2 regions of the Lysinibacillus sp. FSL K6-0102 genome follow, and region 2 is predicted to be linked to the other one. Evidence: a T-box and tRNA genes for the amino acid it is inferred to sense, from the RefSeq annotation. Region 2 holds a T-box; the other holds one or more tRNA genes.

Region 1 (8,585 bases), 400 kb from region 2:
ACTTGAGTGCAGAAGAGGAAAGTGGAATTCCAAGTGTAGCGGTGAAATGCGTAGAGATTTGGAGGAACACCAGTGGCGAAGGCGACTTTCTGGTCTGTAACTGACGCTGAGGCGCGAAAGCGTGGGGAGCAAACAGGATTAGATACCCTGGTAGTCCACGCCGTAAACGATGAGTGCTAAGTGTTAGGGGGTTTCCGCCCCTTAGTGCTGCAGCTAACGCATTAAGCACTCCGCCTGGGGAGTACGGTCGCAAGACTGAAACTCAAAGGAATTGACGGGGGCCCGCACAAGCGGTGGAGCATGTGGTTTAATTCGAAGCAACGCGAAGAACCTTACCAGGTCTTGACATCCCGTTGACCACTGTAGAGATATAGTTTCCCCTTCGGGGGCAACGGTGACAGGTGGTGCATGGTTGTCGTCAGCTCGTGTCGTGAGATGTTGGGTTAAGTCCCGCAACGAGCGCAACCCTTGATCTTAGTTGCCATCATTTAGTTGGGCACTCTAAGGTGACTGCCGGTGACAAACCGGAGGAAGGTGGGGATGACGTCAAATCATCATGCCCCTTATGACCTGGGCTACACACGTGCTACAATGGACGATACAAACGGTTGCCAACTCGCGAGAGGGAGCTAATCCGATAAAGTCGTTCTCAGTTCGGATTGTAGGCTGCAACTCGCCTACATGAAGCCGGAATCGCTAGTAATCGCGGATCAGCATGCCGCGGTGAATACGTTCCCGGGCCTTGTACACACCGCCCGTCACACCACGAGAGTTTGTAACACCCGAAGTCGGTGAGGTAACCTTTTGGAGCCAGCCGCCGAAGGTGGGATAGATGATTGGGGTGAAGTCGTAACAAGGTAGCCGTATCGGAAGGTGCGGCTGGATCACCTCCTTTCTAAGGATTATTTCGGAATACAAACCTTGGGTTTGTAAGATTACGTTTTGCGTTCAGTTTTGAAGGTTCATTCTATCTGAATGAAACACTTCAAAACTTGTTCTTTGAAAACTGGATAAAACGACATTGAAATTGTAACAAACACATTTATTTTTTTAAGTTTTTTATAGGCTTAATAACTTGGTTAAGTTATTAAGGGCGCACGGCGAATGCCTTGGCACTAGGAGCCGAAGAAGGACGGCACTAACACCGATATGCTTCGGGGAGCTGTAAGTGAGCTTTGATCCGGAGATTTCCGAATGGGGGAACCCACTACGTTTAATCGCGTAGTATCTTGACGTGAATACATAGCGTCTTGAAGGCAGACCCAGGGAACTGAAACATCTAAGTACCTGGAGGAAGAGAAAGAAAAATCGATTCCCTGAGTAGCGGCGAGCGAAACGGGAAGAGCCCAAACCAAGAGGCTTGCCTCTTGGGGTTGTAGGACACTCTATACGGAGTTACAAAAGAGCGAGTTAGATGAAGCGACTTGGAAAGGTCCGCCAGAGCAGGTAAAAGCCCTGTAGTCGAAAGTTCGTTCTCTCCTGAGTGGATCCTGAGTACGGCGGAACACGTGAAATTCCGTCGGAATCCGGGAGGACCATCTCCCAAGGCTAAATACTACCTAGTGACCGATAGTGAACCAGTACCGTGAGGGAAAGGTGAAAAGCACCCCGGAAGGGGAGTGAAAGAGATCCTGAAACCGTGTGCCTACAAGTAGTTAGAGCCCGTTAATGGGTGATAGCGTGCCTTTTGTAGAATGAACCGGCGAGTTACGATTACGTGCGAGGTTAAGCTTTAGAAGGCGGAGCCGCAGCGAAAGCGAGTCTGAATAGGGCGAAATAGTACGTGGTCGTAGACCCGAAACCAGGTGATCTACCCATGTCCAGGGTGAAGGTGAGGTAACACTTACTGGAGGCCCGAACCCACGCACGTTGAAAAGTGCGGGGATGAGGTGTGGGTAGCGGAGAAATTCCAATCGAACTTGGAGATAGCTGGTTCTCTCCGAAATAGCTTTAGGGCTAGCCTCGTGATGAGAATACTGGAGGTAGAGCACTGTTTGGACTAGGGGGCCATCCCGGTTTACCGAATTCAGACAAACTCCGAATGCCAGATATTTATACACGGGAGTCAGACTGCGAGTGATAAGATCCGTAGTCAAAAGGGAAACAGCCCAGACCACCAGCTAAGGTCCCAAAGTAATCGTTAAGTGGAAAAGGATGTGGCGTTGCACAGACAACCAGGATGTTGGCTTAGAAGCAGCCATCATTTAAAGAGTGCGTAATAGCTCACTGGTCGAGTGACGCTGCGCCGAAAATGTATCGGGGCTAAACGATTCACCGAAGCTGTGGATTGACATCTACGATGTCAGTGGTAGGAGAGCGTTCTAAGTGCGTTGAAGTCAGATCGGAAGGACTGGTGGAGCGCTTAGAAGTGAGAATGCCGGTATGAGTAGCGAAAGACGGGTGAGAATCCCGTCCACCGTATGACTAAGGTTTCCTGAGGAAGGCTCGTCCGCTCAGGGTTAGTCGGGACCTAAGCCGAGGCCGATAGGCGTAGGCGATGGACAACAGGTTGATATTCCTGTACCACCTCCTCACCGTTTGAGAAATGGGGGGACGCAGTAGGATAGGGTAAGCGCGCCGTTGGTTGTGCGCGTCCAAGCAGTAAGGCGTGTGTGTAGGCAAATCCGCACACTGTAACGTTGAGCTGTGATGGCGAGTCCGTATGGACGAAGTTCCTGATTTCACACTGCCAAGAAAAGCCTCTATCGAGGTGAGAGGTGCCCGTACCGCAAACCGACACAGGTAGTCGAGGAGAGAATCCTAAGGTGTGCGAGAGAACTCTCGTTAAGGAACTCGGCAAAATGACCCCGTAACTTCGGGAGAAGGGGTGCTCTTGAGCGTGCAAGCGCATGAGAGCCGCAGTGAATAGGCCCAGGCGACTGTTTAGCAAAAACACAGGTCTCTGCAAAACCGTAAGGTGACGTATAGGGGCTGACGCCTGCCCGGTGCTGGAAGGTTAAGAGGAGTGGTTAGCGCAAGCGAAGCTGCGAATTGAAGCCCCAGTAAACGGCGGCCGTAACTATAACGGTCCTAAGGTAGCGAAATTCCTTGTCGGGTAAGTTCCGACCCGCACGAAAGGCGTAACGATCTGGGCACTGTCTCAACGAGAGACTCGGTGAAATTATAGTACCTGTGAAGATGCAGGTTACCCGCGACAGGACGGAAAGACCCCGTGGAGCTTTACTGTAGCCTGATATTGAATTTTGGTACAACTTGTACAGGATAGGTAGGAGCCAGAGATCTCGGAGCGCCAGCTTCGAAGGAGGCGTCGGTGGGATACTACCCTGGTTGTATTGAAATTCTAACCCATGCCCCTTAGCGGGGCAGGAGACAGTGTCAGGCGGACAGTTTGACTGGGGCGGTCGCCTCCTAAAAGGTAACGGAGGCGCCCAAAGGTTCCCTCAGAATGGTTGGAAATCATTCGTAGAGTGTAAAGGCACAAGGGAGCTTGACTGCGAGACCTACAAGTCGAGCAGGGTCGAAAGACGGGCTTAGTGATCCGGTGGTTCCGCATGGAAGGGCCATCGCTCAACGGATAAAAGCTACCCCGGGGATAACAGGCTTATCTCCCCCAAGAGTCCACATCGACGGGGAGGTTTGGCACCTCGATGTCGGCTCATCGCATCCTGGGGCTGTAGTCGGTCCCAAGGGTTGGGCTGTTCGCCCATTAAAGCGGTACGCGAGCTGGGTTCAGAACGTCGTGAGACAGTTCGGTCCCTATCCGTCGTGGGCGTAGGAAATTTGAGAGGAGCTGTCCTTAGTACGAGAGGACCGGGATGGACACACCGCTGGTGTACCAGTTGTCTTGCCAAAGGCATCGCTGGGTAGCTATGTGTGGACGGGATAAGTGCTGAAAGCATCTAAGCATGAAGCCCCCCTCAAGATGAGATTTCCCATTACGCAAGTAAGTAAGATCCCTCAAAGACGATGAGGTAGATAGGTTCGAGGTGGAAGTGTGGTGACACATGGAGCTGACGAATACTAATCGATCGAGGACTTAACCAAAAAAGTTTGAAACATTCAATGCACCGTTTATCCAGTTTTGAAAGAATAAAATATTAGAATATACTTGTAATTTTTATAATATATGTTATAATAAGTATTGTCTTTCAAATAGTCTAGTGATGATGGCAAAGAGGTCACACCCGTTCCCATACCGAACACGGAAGTTAAGCTCTTTAGCGCCGATGGTAGTTGGGGGCTTCCCCCTGTGAGAGTAGGACGTCGCTAGGCTATATACTAAAATTATTCCGAAGTAGCTCAGTTGGTAGTAGCACCTGACTGTTAATCAGGTTGTCGCAGGTTCGAGTCCTGCCTTCGGAGCCATTCTTGGAGAGTTGTCCGAGTGGCCGAAGGAGCACGATTGGAAATCGTGTAGGCGGTTAACACTGTCTCAAGGGTTCAAATCCCTTACTCTCCGCCAGCACTTTGATGTGTTCCAAACGATGGCCCCTTGGTCAAGTGGTTAAGACACCGCCCTTTCACGGCGGTAACACGGGTTCGAATCCCGTAGGGGTCACCAATTCAATACCCAGATGGAGGATTAGCTCAGCTGGGAGAGCATCTGCCTTACAAGCAGAGGGTCGGCGGTTCGAGCCCGTCATCCTCCACCATTATTTTTACAACATTATAGTATTATCGCGGGGTGGAGCAGTGGTAGCTCGTCGGGCTCATAACCCGAAGGTCGTTGGTTCAAATCCAGCCCCCGCAACCAAATGGTCCCGTGGTGTAGCGGTTAACATGCCTGCCTGTCACGCAGGAGATCGCCGGTTCGATCCCGGTCGGGACCGCCATTTATTTTAAAATATGGGTCAGTAGCTCAGTTGGTAGAGCATTAGATTGAAGCTCTAAGTGTCGGCGGTTCGATTCCGTCCTGACCCATCTTGTTTTTTTTGCCGGTTTAGCTCAGCAGGTAGAGCAACTGACTTGTAATCAGTAGGTCGTGGGTTCGATTCCTATAGCCGGCACCAGATTTTCCCGGAGGGGTAGCGAAGTGGCTAAACGCGGCGGACTGTAAATCCGCTCCTTAGGGTTCGGCGGTTCGAATCCGTCCCCCTCCACCAGTTTTATTATTTTAGGGGCATAGTTCAACGGTAGAATAGAGGTCTCCAAAACCTTTGGTGTGGGTTCGATTCCTACTGCCCCTGCCAATTAATTTTATGGCGATTGTGGCGAAGTGGTTAACGCACCGGATTGTGGTTCCGGCATTCGTGGGTTCGATTCCCATCAGTCGCCCCATCTAATATAAAATTAATAAACATCATAATACAATGGCGATTGTGGCGAAGTGGTTAACGCACCGGATTGTGGTTCCGGCATTCGTGGGTTCGATTCCCATCAGTCGCCCCATTGTTGGGGTATAGCCAAGCGGTAAGGCAACGGATTTTGATTCCGTCATGCCTAGGTTCGAATCCTAGTACCCCAGCCATTTTTGCGGAAGTAGTTCAGTGGTAGAACACCACCTTGCCAAGGTGGGGGTCGCGAGTTCGAACCTCGTCTTCCGCTCCATGTATGACGGCGGCATAGCCAAGTGGTAAGGCACGGGTCTGCAACACCCTTATCACCGGTTCAAATCCGGTTGCCGCCTCCATATTTTAACTGTTAATCGGTTTATCCGATTTTTTTTATCTCCATTATGCCGGTGTGGCGGAATTGGCAGACGCGCACGACTCAAAATCGTGTTCCTTTGGAGTGTCGGTTCGACCCCGACCACCGGTATCATCAAATTAATAAAAATTAAGAAAGCTCATAAATCTTGATATAACAGGGTTTATGAGCTTTTTATATTAGGGGAATTGCAACAGGTTTAGAAAGAGAAGGATTCTTTTTGAAGAAAAGGTCAACGAGAATAAAAAAAGTATAGAAAATTCATTGGAAGAGAATAGTATGAGTTTTAACGTAGAAGTTACTCATGGGTTTGAATCTCCAAAGGAATCATTAGAAACATAATTAAAACAAGAATGTTTATATTAGCATTCTTGTTTTTTTATGTGATAAAACATTGTGTGTCAGAACGTTCGCTATGATAGACTAAGCAGTTATGTTTATGTAAAACAGGTAAATTTGTTTTACAAATTTTACAGGGCTTTAGAGGGTAATAAATATCTTTACAATATTTTTCTATAAAGGTTGTGCCATTTTAGACGCCTGAAAAGAATAGGTTTATCCTATAGATTTTAGGTAAAAGACAAAGACATCTGTTTCAACATCAATAATTTTTTGAACTTTGGTGGAGAGAGAATATTTTCTTTTATACATTGATTTTTAGATTTCTATTTTTAAGATCTTTCATGGACCAATAAAACCCTACGAGTTGCATCTTCTAGTTGATTGAAAGTTAACAATCAACTAGAAGGTGCAGTTTTTATATATGTGTTGAGTGATGGACTTGATGTGGATGTAATCGATAGCACAAGAGTTGTCATTTTACTCCACTACATTTATATAATCATAAACGTAATGGAGTAAGTAGAAAAAATACGGTTATGTGGAAGAAAGAAGATGATAAGAGTAAAGAGACTGTTAGAGCTTATGACTGTGTATAGTAGTAATACAGGAACAGTATTAAAGGATTGTTCACAATGTAAAAGAGGAGGAAGTGGTAAAAGGGATGCGTGTAAAAAAATCAAAGTATCTTCTTTCCTATAAAGAAGAGGATGAATATCTAATTATTAATATTTATACGAATCAAATTTACGCACTAGATAAATTTAGTTCATTTATTTGGGAAGAGTTTGATAAAACACCAATAGTCTCTGATATTTCCAAATTAATAGCTAAAAGGACAAATGAAGATATTTTAATTATTCAAAAGGATTTAGATGGATTTTTAAATTCGTTGTCAAAAGGAGGTTTAATTAAATTTGTATAATATTTTATATTTATACAAAGAATTAATATTTTTAGATTTCCAAATACGGAGAAAAGGTTTTGATGAAGTCTTTAGACGCTATATAAAAAAATATACTATAGAGGGTTCTAAAGAGATTTTTACTGAGGAGAATTCTGAAGAGATTTTGGAGTGGTTTATTCTTTTAGACCAAGTTTGCTGTTGGTATCCTAGGAAAGCAGATTGTATACACAAAACGTTAATTGGTTATAAGATACTTCAATCTAAGTATGGTATACCAGTAAACATGGTAATAGGGATAAAAAAATTTCCCTTAGAGGCACATGCCTGGATTCAATATCAGGGCCACAATCTATTTGAAGAAATGGAAAATCTTGATTCGTTGAAAGTGATTATAGATTCAAACTCGTATATGAAGGGAGTTGAACTTAGGTGAATTGGTATGTGTTTGAATTTATGTATAATTCGGAGGGAGAAGTGGATAAAAATGGACATCTTAAGATCAACAGTAAATCAAAAGTAAATTATTTCAACACATCCTCACAGAACTTTGTTTTGAAAGCAGCATATGCTCAAAATACGACCCCATATGTGTTTTTTGAAAATAATGATGTATTAATAGTGGGAGACATTGTGATATACAATATTTTGAATCATGGTGTATATGAAAATGTTGATTGGACTGAGCAAGAATTACTCACTAATTTAATTTCCCTTTATAACACATTTGGTTTGGATTTTGTGAAGCGTTTAGATGGCGAGTTTTCATTTGTTCTATTTGATAAAAAGAATTTAACATTAATGGCCTGTAGAGATACCTTGGGGGTAAAAAGGCTCTTTTATTTAAAAACCGATACAAAATTAGTAGTTGCGAGCGATATCTTTCTATTGAAAAGTTATCTAAATACACCTGAGTTGAACGGTGTTTACTTTCAAGAATATCTAAATGCAAAAGGAATTGTTGATTCCTATTTAACGCCATATAAAGAGATCTTGCGTTTACCGAGTGGGAATATGTTTGTTTATGAAAATAAGGAAATTAACCTAATAAACTATGTGAATTATGATGAATTATTTTCTGATAAATGGATGATGAAGGAGACAACTATAAATCGGAAAGCGTTAATTGAAGAATTCGAAAGTATTTTGAACAAAGCAGTTTTGAGGAGAGTACGGAAAAGCGAGCGAAATACGGTGTTATTAAGCGGTGGCTTAGACTCAACTACTATTTTTAATGTGTCAAAACGATTGGGGCATAGATACGGAGAAATTAATTCGGTAAGCGTTGTTTTTGATGAATTAAAGGAATGCGATGAAAGTGCATATATAACGGAATTATTAGAACAATATAATTCTAAAGGTACTTTTCTAAATTATGATTCAGTATTGATGTATGAAGATCTTCGGAATAATATATTACGTTTTGACGAACCGTATGCTACTGCTCCTACATGTGAATTTATTTCTCCCTTAATAGAGTCAAGTGTGAACAATAATACATATAGTATCCTAACAGGTTATGGTGGTGACCAACTTTTAACGAATCCGCCGTATTTATTAAGAGATTACGTTAGAGAAGGAAAAATAAAGGATATGTTCGGCGATTTAACTAAATATTGTATGTATACAAATATGTCTGCTTTTAAAGGATTACGTGAGTACATCATTCAACCACATCCTTTTAGTAGAACAACTAAAAATAAACGGAATCATGCTAGAAATTTATTGCATCAAA
Region 2 (8,585 bases):
GTCTTTTTTGTTTGCCGCACTTGCCGTAAAATATCCTCCTGTAAGGATTTCGTAAATCGTGGTGCTTCGCCAAGTTCTTGATCCAATTTCTCTTTAAAAGTTGTCATTCATTAACACCTCCCACTTATTATTCGCTAATTTTTCCTGTAACATTTTTCTTGCTCGATGCAATCTGGTTTTAACTGTATTTTCTGCACATGTAAGAATATCTGCAATTTCTCTAACCTTTAATTCCTGATAATAATAAAGGATGACGACTTCTCTATAAGTAATAGGTAACTCAAATAAAGCATTTGTTAATGTTGTCCGTTCATCCTGTGCTAATAGCATCGTTTCTGGTGTTCGTTTACTTGTTCCAATATGCAATTTTTCCAACAGTTGATGGCGTTTATTTTTCCAGCTTCGCAAATAATCATGACTTTTATGTACAGTTATTTTAACTAAATAGGTCTTTAGAGATGCTCTTTGTTCAAAGCGATCCTGCTGCAGATAATAAGAAAAAAAGACATCCTGGACTATTTCTTCTGCCATCGCCCAATCCTTTACATAAAGATAAGCCACTCGTAAGCAATATTCTCCGTGTTCTTCCATAATGGCCACTAAATGCTCACTCATCCAAACACCTCCTACAAACATTCACTCTATAGTCGTAATCCGAACTTGGTTGGTTTCAAAAAAAATCGAAAAGTTTCGTTAACATGAAGGTCATAAAAAGAAAAAATCCTCACACAATAAGAGGGTATTTTTTATGAATAGTAACTCCTAAAGAAATAACCTACATTTTTAAGAGTGAATTTATTTGTATGCCATGTTGCATACTTTTTTTCTTTTATCTATTGAATAACTAGCAAAAAAACTGTTATAGTGAGATTGTTTGTCTGACGTCTGACTAATTAAGATCTTTAGCTGTTCTTCTGAAATTGGAACATCAGGACAAAATATCACAGATACTTATGGAGGAACTTATGAGATACTTAATATCCTTTTGTGGATTGTTACTAGTTTTTGCCTTAGCTTTATTAATGAGTAAAAACAAAAAAGAAATAAAATATAAATATATAGTGATTATGTTGATCATCCAATTTTTATTGGCAGCTTTACTACTTAATACAACGGTCGGCTATGTGCTAATCAAAGGAATCACCAAAGTGTTTGATCACTTATTGTCCTATGCAAATGCAGGTATATCCTTTGTTTTTGGTGGCTTAGCAAATGAAGGCGAATCACCCTTCTTTTTAACAGTTTTATTACCGATCGTCTTTATATCTGTTCTGATTGGGATCTTGCAGCATTTTAAAATTCTTCCTTTTCTGATGAAATGGGTAGGTTTATTTTTAAGTAAAGTAAGTGGCATGGGGAAATTGGAATCCTATAATGCTGTTGCTTCCGCTATGGTAGGTCAATCCGAAGTGTTCATAACTGTTAAAAAGCAATTAGATAAGATTGCACCACAACGTATGTATACATTATGCGCTTCTGCTATGTCGACTGTTTCGATGTCAGTAGTTGGAGCTTATATGACGATGATTGAGCCAAAGTATGTTGTTACGGCCATTGTATTAAACCTGTTTGGTGGATTTATTATTGTTTCCATCATTAATCCATATACTGTGGATGAAAAAGAAGATATCTTAACAATTGAAGATGAACAGAAGCAAGCGTTCTTTCAAATGATTGGCGAATATATTATGGATGGCTTTAAAGTAGCCATCATTGTTGGGGCAATGCTTATTGGTTTCGTAGCATTAATGGATTTAATCAATTCATTATTCGATATGATTATCGGTATATCTTTCCAAGAAATATTAGGCTATATCTTTGCGCCAATCGCTTTCCTAATGGGTATCCCATGGGCAGATGCTGTGGCTGCTGGCGGTATTATGGCAACCAAATTAGTAACAAACGAATTTGTTGCTATGATTAACCTTGGCGATGTTGCCGAGTCCATGAGTGAACGTACATTAGGTATTATTTCTGTATTCCTCGTATCTTTTGCCAACTTTTCATCAATCGGGATCATTTCGGGAGCTGTAAAAGGTTTGAATGAAAGGCAAGGGAATGTCGTTGCTCGATTTGGACTAAAGTTGTTGTACGGTGCTACACTCGTAAGTATCCTAACAGCTATTATTGTGGGATTGATTATTTAATTGTATCAGGAGCTATTTATTGAACTGCACTCAGTTAGATGGGTGCAGTCCTTATTTTATTGCTTAAGCTCTAAATTAAAAAATGTACATTACTAAAATTGAATTTAGTAATGTACATTTTTACTTTATATCTCTTTATTTTACGACAATATTGACAAGTTTGCCTGGAATAACGATGATTTTCACTAAGCTCTTTCCTGCCATGTATTCTTGAACCTTTTCATCAGCAAGTGCTACTTTTTCAATATCCTCTTTTGAAGCATCTTTTGCTACGACGATCTTAGCACGAACTTTACCAGCAACTTGTACAGCAATTTCTACTTCATCATCCACAAGCTTTGCTTCATCATATGTTGGCCATTGCTCATATGAAAGAGTTGAATCGTGTCCTAATAGTTGCCATAGTTCTTCTGCAATATGTGGAGCGATTGGAGCTAGCATTTTCACAAAGCCTTCAGCATAAGTCGTTGGAATCACATCAGCTTTATAGCAATCATTAATAAAGACCATCATTTGTGAAATAGCTGTGTTAAAGCGGATGCCTTCATAATCCTCTGTCACTTTTTTCACTGTTTGGTGGTATGATTTTTCAAGTGATTGATCGTTAGACACTTGAATTTTTGCTGAAATTGCGCCATCTTCTTCACTGACAAATAGACGCCAGATACGGTCTAAGAAGCGACGTGCTCCATCTAAACCATTTGTAGACCATGCAACAGAAGCCTCTAGTGGGCCCATGAACATTTCATATAAACGTAATGTATCGGCACCATGTGACGTAATGATTTCATCTGGGTTGACAACATTGCCCTTAGATTTAGACATTTTCTCGTTACCTTCACCTAGAATCATTCCCTGGTTAAATAATTTTTGGAATGGCTCTTTTGTATGGACAACGCCTAAATCATAGAGAACTTTATGCCAGAAGCGAGCGTATAGTAAATGTAATACAGCATGCTCCGCACCACCAATATAAATATCAACAGGTAACCAACGTTTTAGTAACTCTGGGTCTGCAATCGCCTCTGTATTTGTAGGGTCGATATAGCGTAGGAAGTACCAGCTCGAACCTGCCCACTGCGGCATTGTATTTGTTTCACGACGTCCTTTTTTACCTGTCTCTGGATCGACAACATTTACCCATTCTTCAATATTTGCTAATGGTGATTCACCAGTACCTGATGGACGGATATTATCTGTTTTTGGTAGCATTAAAGGTAATTCTGATTCTGGAACTGGCGTAATCGTGCCATCTTCCCAATGAATCATTGGAATTGGTTCACCCCAATAACGCTGACGGGAGAATAACCAGTCACGTAGACGATAAGAAATTTTCTTCTCCCCTACACCTTTTTCCGCTAACCATTCAATGGCTTTTGCAATGCCATCTGCTTTATTTAAGCCATTCAGGAATTCAGAGTTAATATGTTGACCATCACCTGTAAATGCTTCTTTGCTAATGTCTCCACCTTCAAGTACAGGAACGATGTCTAAGCCAAATTCAGTTGCGAATTCATAGTCACGTTCATCATGTGCTGGCACCGCCATAATAGCACCTGTACCATAAGACACTAACACATAGTCAGCAATCCAAATCGGCACTTTTTTACCGTTAATCGGATTCACTGCATAAGCACCTGTAAATACACCTGTTTTTTCTTTCGCTAAATCTGTACGCTCTAAGTCAGATTTCATTTTAACTTTCTCTAAATAAGCCTCAACAGCTTGGCGTTGGTCAGCTGTTGTAATTTGTTCCACTAATTTATGCTCTGGTGCAAGCACACAGTATGTAGCACCAAACAATGTATCAGGACGTGTTGTGAAAACTGTGAAGTTTTGATCTGAACCGTCAATGGCAAATGTCACTTCTGCCCCTTCTGAACGGCCAATCCAATTGCGTTGCATATCTTTAATAGATTCAGGCCAATCAACTTCTTCTAAGTCATCGATTAAACGATCAGCATAGGCTGTAATTTTAAGCATCCACTGCTTCATTGGTCTGCGTTCTACTGGATGACCACCACGCTCTGATTTCCCATCAATTACTTCTTCGTTAGCTAATACCGTGCCAAGTGCTGGACACCAGTTAACAGCTACTTCATCTACATAAGCTAAACCTTTCTTATAAAGCTGGATAAAAATCCATTGTGTCCATTTATAATACTCTGGATCAGTTGTGTTAATTTCGCGATCCCAATCATAGCTGAAGCCTAGCTCTTGAATTTGACGTTTAAATGTCGCAATATTTTTAGCTGTAAATTCAGCTGGATCATTCCCTGTATCAAGTGCATATTGCTCAGCTGGTAAACCAAAAGCATCCCAGCCCATTGGATGAAGTACATTATAGCCTTGCATACGTTTAAAGCGTGATAGAATATCAGTTGCCGTATATCCCTCTGGATGGCCTACATGTAGTCCTGCGCCAGATGGATAAGGGAACATATCTAAAGCAAAGAATTTAGGCTTCGCTGTTTCATTTTCAGTTTTAAATGTTTTGTTATCAGCCCAATATTGCTGCCACTTTTTTTCAATTTGTTCATGATTAAAACTCATTTTTTTTCCTCCTTCGATTGATCGTGCTGCTCTCCATCATAATTGACAAAATATTTAAAAAATAAAAAAACTCGCCCCTTTCTTATAGAAGGGACGAGAGAATTTGTACTCCCGCGGTACCACCCAAATTAGTGATTACACTCGGCTCAAGCTTCCTTAACGCGGAAGAAACGACACACGCTGTTTCACGCGGGCAGACTCAGAAGGCGAGTTCAACTTGCATTCTTACTAGCTCCCACCAACCGCTAGCTCTCTAAAAAGAACCACAAATCTACTATTCCTCATCACAGTCTTTACATGATATTGCATTTATTCTAATGGAAAGTATTGAAAAGCACAAGCCTTTGTTTACAGCTTACCCATTACTGAACAATTAAATCCTTTTCTTCCTTAGACTTTGATAAATCCTGACATTCATGAAAAGCAAAGTGCTGACAACCAATACATTGATTGACGTTTAAATAATGGAAAGCTTTTGTAATCGCTTCTCCAGTATGCTGAAAAAAATGCTGCGCGCCTATTTTATCGTAAAGTCCATTGTGCTGAAGAGCATCCTTTAAATCTCCTTGCACACCCGTTACCAAAATAGTACCGCCCTGTGCTGTATAATTTTCAATGATATTACTAAAATATGCTTCTCCAGTAGAATCCATAAAGGGCACTTTCCCCATCCGTAATATCAAAACTCTTGGTTGCTGATGCAAAGTACTTTCAATCGTTTGTTCAAACATTTGTGCAGCACCAAAAAACAACGGCCCTTCAATTGTGTACATACTAATTTGCGGGCAATCATGCTGCTGATGCACTACATGTGGCTGTACCTTTTCACTTTTATTTGAATGATCTGGAAGTACTTTTGTAACAACAAGCTTTTCACTCATGCGTTTCGCAAATAATAGCACAGCCAGCACAAGCCCTACCTCAACTGCTAATGTAAGACTAGTGAATACCGTTAATAAAAAGGTAATCAATAATACCAGTGAGTCGCCTGATTTTAATTTTGCGATATGTGAAAAATGATGTCGCTCACTCATATTCCAAGCTACGACCATCAATACCGGAGCCATGCTTGCTAACGGAATATGAGATGCATATGGAGCTAATAACAATAATGTGATTAAAACAAACACACCATGAATGATACCAGACATAGGAGATACTGCGCCTGTTTTGATATTGGTCGCTGTGCGTGCAATGGCGCCTGTTGCTGGAATACCACCGAATAAAGGCGTCACAATATTAGCAATCCCCTGACCAATTAACTCACGATTACTGTTATGCTTACTATTTGTCATCCCATCCGCCACAACTGCCGATAATAGAGACTCAATACCACCTAGCATTGCAATGACAAACGCTGGGCCAATAAGTTGTTGTAATCGTTCGAGCGTGATGTTCGGTAAGGCGAAATGAGGTAATGTATTAGGAATTTGCCCATAAGCCGTTGCAATGGTAGCAACTTGTCCTGAAAAGAAGAAAGTTGCCAAAAGTGTAGAGACAACGATACCCGCTAATGCTCCTGGAACCTTTGGAAAAAACTTTGGAGTTATCATTATTGTCGCCAAGCATACGACAGCAGTAAGAATACTATACGTATTTGTCGTACCAAGCTGCTTAATGATTTCCTGTATGTTGGCGATAAAATATTCATGCCTTTTAACATTTGTGAGCCCTAGAAAGTTAGCGATTTGACCTGTAAAAATAATCACTGCTATCCCTGCTGTAAAACCAACTGTTACAGGACGTGGAATAAACTTAATTAAAGTCCCTAACTTAAAAAAGCCCATGACACAAAGCAATACCCCTGCCATTAAACCCGCAAGTAATAAATCTTCATAGCCATAGGTAAGAACAATCCCCAATAGAATTGGCACAAACGCCCCCGTAGGCCCACCTATTTGATATTTAGAACCTCCAAAGAGAGAAATAAGAATACCTGCAATGCAAGCCGTATAAATCCCATATTCAGGTTTCACACCCGATGCTATGGCAAAGGACATGGCAAGTGGAATAGCAACGATTCCCACAATAACCCCTGACAATAAATCCTTCTTTACATGTTGAACTGAATATCCTTCAAAGCGTCCTGTAAACAGTGACTTCATAGATAAATCTTCCCTTCGAAATAATAAGCAAAGCCCAATTTTTCATCATCATTGATTTACTTATTCTCTTCGTCACCTTCATTACTTGTCATTTCCTCTAATCTCGAAATGGTATTAACCAAATGGTTATTAAAAATATCCTTTGCCACCCCAAGTAATGCACCAATCATTGGGTCACTTAAAGAATAATAAACTTTTTTTCCTTCCTTCACGCCATAAACAATATTTTTAGCACGCAATACACTTAATTGCTGAGAAACGGCAGAACCCTCTTTCTCTAAGCAATCTTGAATCTCATTGACACTTTTCTGTCCATCTACAAGGAGTTCAAGTATTCTGATGCGTAACGGATGTGCTAATGCTTTGAAAAAATCCGCTTTAAACTGTTGTAAGCCCTCGTCCATAAAAAACCCCTCCATATAACTACATATTCAAATATTTGAATATGTATGATTGTAATCCTGTTACAACATTTTTTCAATATCTACTATTAAAAAAAGAACAAAAACAAGTGCTTAACACTCGTTTTTGCTCCTTTCAGTGCGACATTATTAATCTGCTACTATTTTGTTCTTCTTTAAAGGATAATCGTATGTTAAACATGGAATAATCGCCAATAGTACGATGACCACCAATGTTAAAACGAGAGGAATCATGCCAAATTGATCTACCATAATACCACCAAATAGTGGACCAATCATCCGTCCTCCAGTAGCAGCACTATTGATAATCCCTTGATAGAATCCTTGACGACCTTTTGGTGCCAGTTGATTAGCAATCGTTGGTAATGCAGGCGTATAAAACATTTCACCAAATGTTAAGACAAGCATCGCTGCTCCAAACATTTTAAAATCGTTTGCAAAGGCAATAATACCAAAGGAAAGTGCAATCAGCGTTACACCAAATACTAACTGACGCTTTAAATTGTGTTCCCACCGCTTTACGAGCGGTGCAATGAGTGGTTGCCCAATGACAATTAGAAGACCGTTGATTGTCCAAAGTAAGCTATATTGCTTTAATCCCAATCCTAAATCTTGTGTATAAGATGAAATGGTTGCACTCCATTGAGAATATGCTAGCCAGCATAAAACGGAGGATGCACTAATTATTAACAAAGCATAGAAAGGTGCCTTGTTTACGATTCGCTTACTTTCGCTCAAGACATTTTTAGGTGCAATACTGCCCGCCTCCAAACGCTTAAATGTAAATAAGGCAATGAAAAAGAATAAAATATACATACCTAAATTCACTTTAAACACATAGTCAAATTGATAATCTGCCACTATACCTGCAAGGGCAGGACCTACGGCAACACCGACATTTTGTGCTAAATAGATAGTATTAAAAGCCTTACGTCCACCTTCTGGCCAGGCAGCCCCAGCTAAGGCAAACATACCTGGGAAAACAATGCCCCCACTAAAGCCTAGTATCGTTAAAAACCACACATAATGTGGCCAACCGTGCCAAATTGTTAAGCCAATTAATGAAGCAATCGTTAACAGGATACCAAGCATAATAGCTTTATAGCCACCAATTCTATCAAATAAGTAACCACCTAATAGATTACCTAATACTCCAGCAGCAGAATTCAGCATTAAGACAAAACCAGCCATAGCTAAAGATTTGCCTAAATAATCATGCATATAAATGGCATTCAAAGGCCATAAAAAAGAGTTGCCTGTTGTGTTCACAAGCATTCCGATAATTAAAAACCAAACACGTTTTGGCATAGGATGACCTCCATTATTTCGCTTCTCTAAATAGTTAGTGTATGCTGAAA

The links. The T-box of region 2 lies ahead of leuS (leucine--tRNA ligase). A T-box ahead of a tRNA ligase gene usually reads a tRNA of that ligase, here a tRNA-Leu.
Region 1: it encodes a tRNA-Leu, which carries the amino acid that the T-box ahead of leuS (leucine--tRNA ligase) is inferred to sense. The anticodon was not compared.

The regions. Positions count from the first base shown of each region.
Region 1 is NZ_JBBOPH010000001.1:4,081,468-4,090,052, reverse strand. Features, by position in the region: rRNA gene NYE73_RS20855 (16S ribosomal RNA) at 1-895, shown strand, start outside; rRNA gene NYE73_RS20850 (23S ribosomal RNA) at 1,078-4,005, shown strand; rRNA gene rrf (5S ribosomal RNA) at 4,118-4,233, shown strand; tRNA gene NYE73_RS20840 (tRNA-Asn) at 4,250-4,326, shown strand; tRNA gene NYE73_RS20835 (tRNA-Ser) at 4,332-4,423, shown strand; tRNA gene NYE73_RS20830 (tRNA-Glu) at 4,448-4,522, shown strand; tRNA gene NYE73_RS20825 (tRNA-Val) at 4,538-4,613, shown strand; tRNA gene NYE73_RS20820 (tRNA-Met) at 4,640-4,714, shown strand; tRNA gene NYE73_RS20815 (tRNA-Asp) at 4,718-4,793, shown strand; tRNA gene NYE73_RS20810 (tRNA-Phe) at 4,809-4,881, shown strand; tRNA gene NYE73_RS20805 (tRNA-Thr) at 4,895-4,970, shown strand; tRNA gene NYE73_RS20800 (tRNA-Tyr) at 4,980-5,063, shown strand; tRNA gene NYE73_RS20795 (tRNA-Trp) at 5,077-5,150, shown strand; tRNA gene NYE73_RS20790 (tRNA-His) at 5,163-5,238, shown strand; tRNA gene NYE73_RS20785 (tRNA-His) at 5,274-5,349, shown strand; tRNA gene NYE73_RS20780 (tRNA-Gln) at 5,354-5,428, shown strand; tRNA gene NYE73_RS20775 (tRNA-Gly) at 5,434-5,508, shown strand; tRNA gene NYE73_RS20770 (tRNA-Cys) at 5,517-5,590, shown strand; tRNA gene NYE73_RS20765 (tRNA-Leu) at 5,638-5,718, shown strand; gene NYE73_RS20760 (PqqD family protein) at 6,611-6,871, shown strand; gene NYE73_RS20755 (lasso peptide biosynthesis B2 protein) at 6,864-7,286, shown strand; gene NYE73_RS20750 (asparagine synthase-related protein) at 7,283-8,585, shown strand, end outside.
Region 2 is NZ_JBBOPH010000001.1:3,681,080-3,689,664, forward strand. Features, by position in the region: gene NYE73_RS18615 (DUF4181 domain-containing protein) at 1-107, opposite strand, end outside; gene NYE73_RS18620 (sigma-70 family RNA polymerase sigma factor) at 94-615, opposite strand; gene NYE73_RS18625 (NupC/NupG family nucleoside CNT transporter) at 966-2,147, shown strand; gene leuS (leucine--tRNA ligase) at 2,283-4,700, opposite strand; T-box leader at 4,787-4,997, opposite strand; gene NYE73_RS18635 (SulP family inorganic anion transporter) at 5,063-6,805, opposite strand; gene NYE73_RS18640 (ArsR/SmtB family transcription factor) at 6,862-7,209, opposite strand; gene NYE73_RS18645 (MDR family MFS transporter) at 7,357-8,535, opposite strand.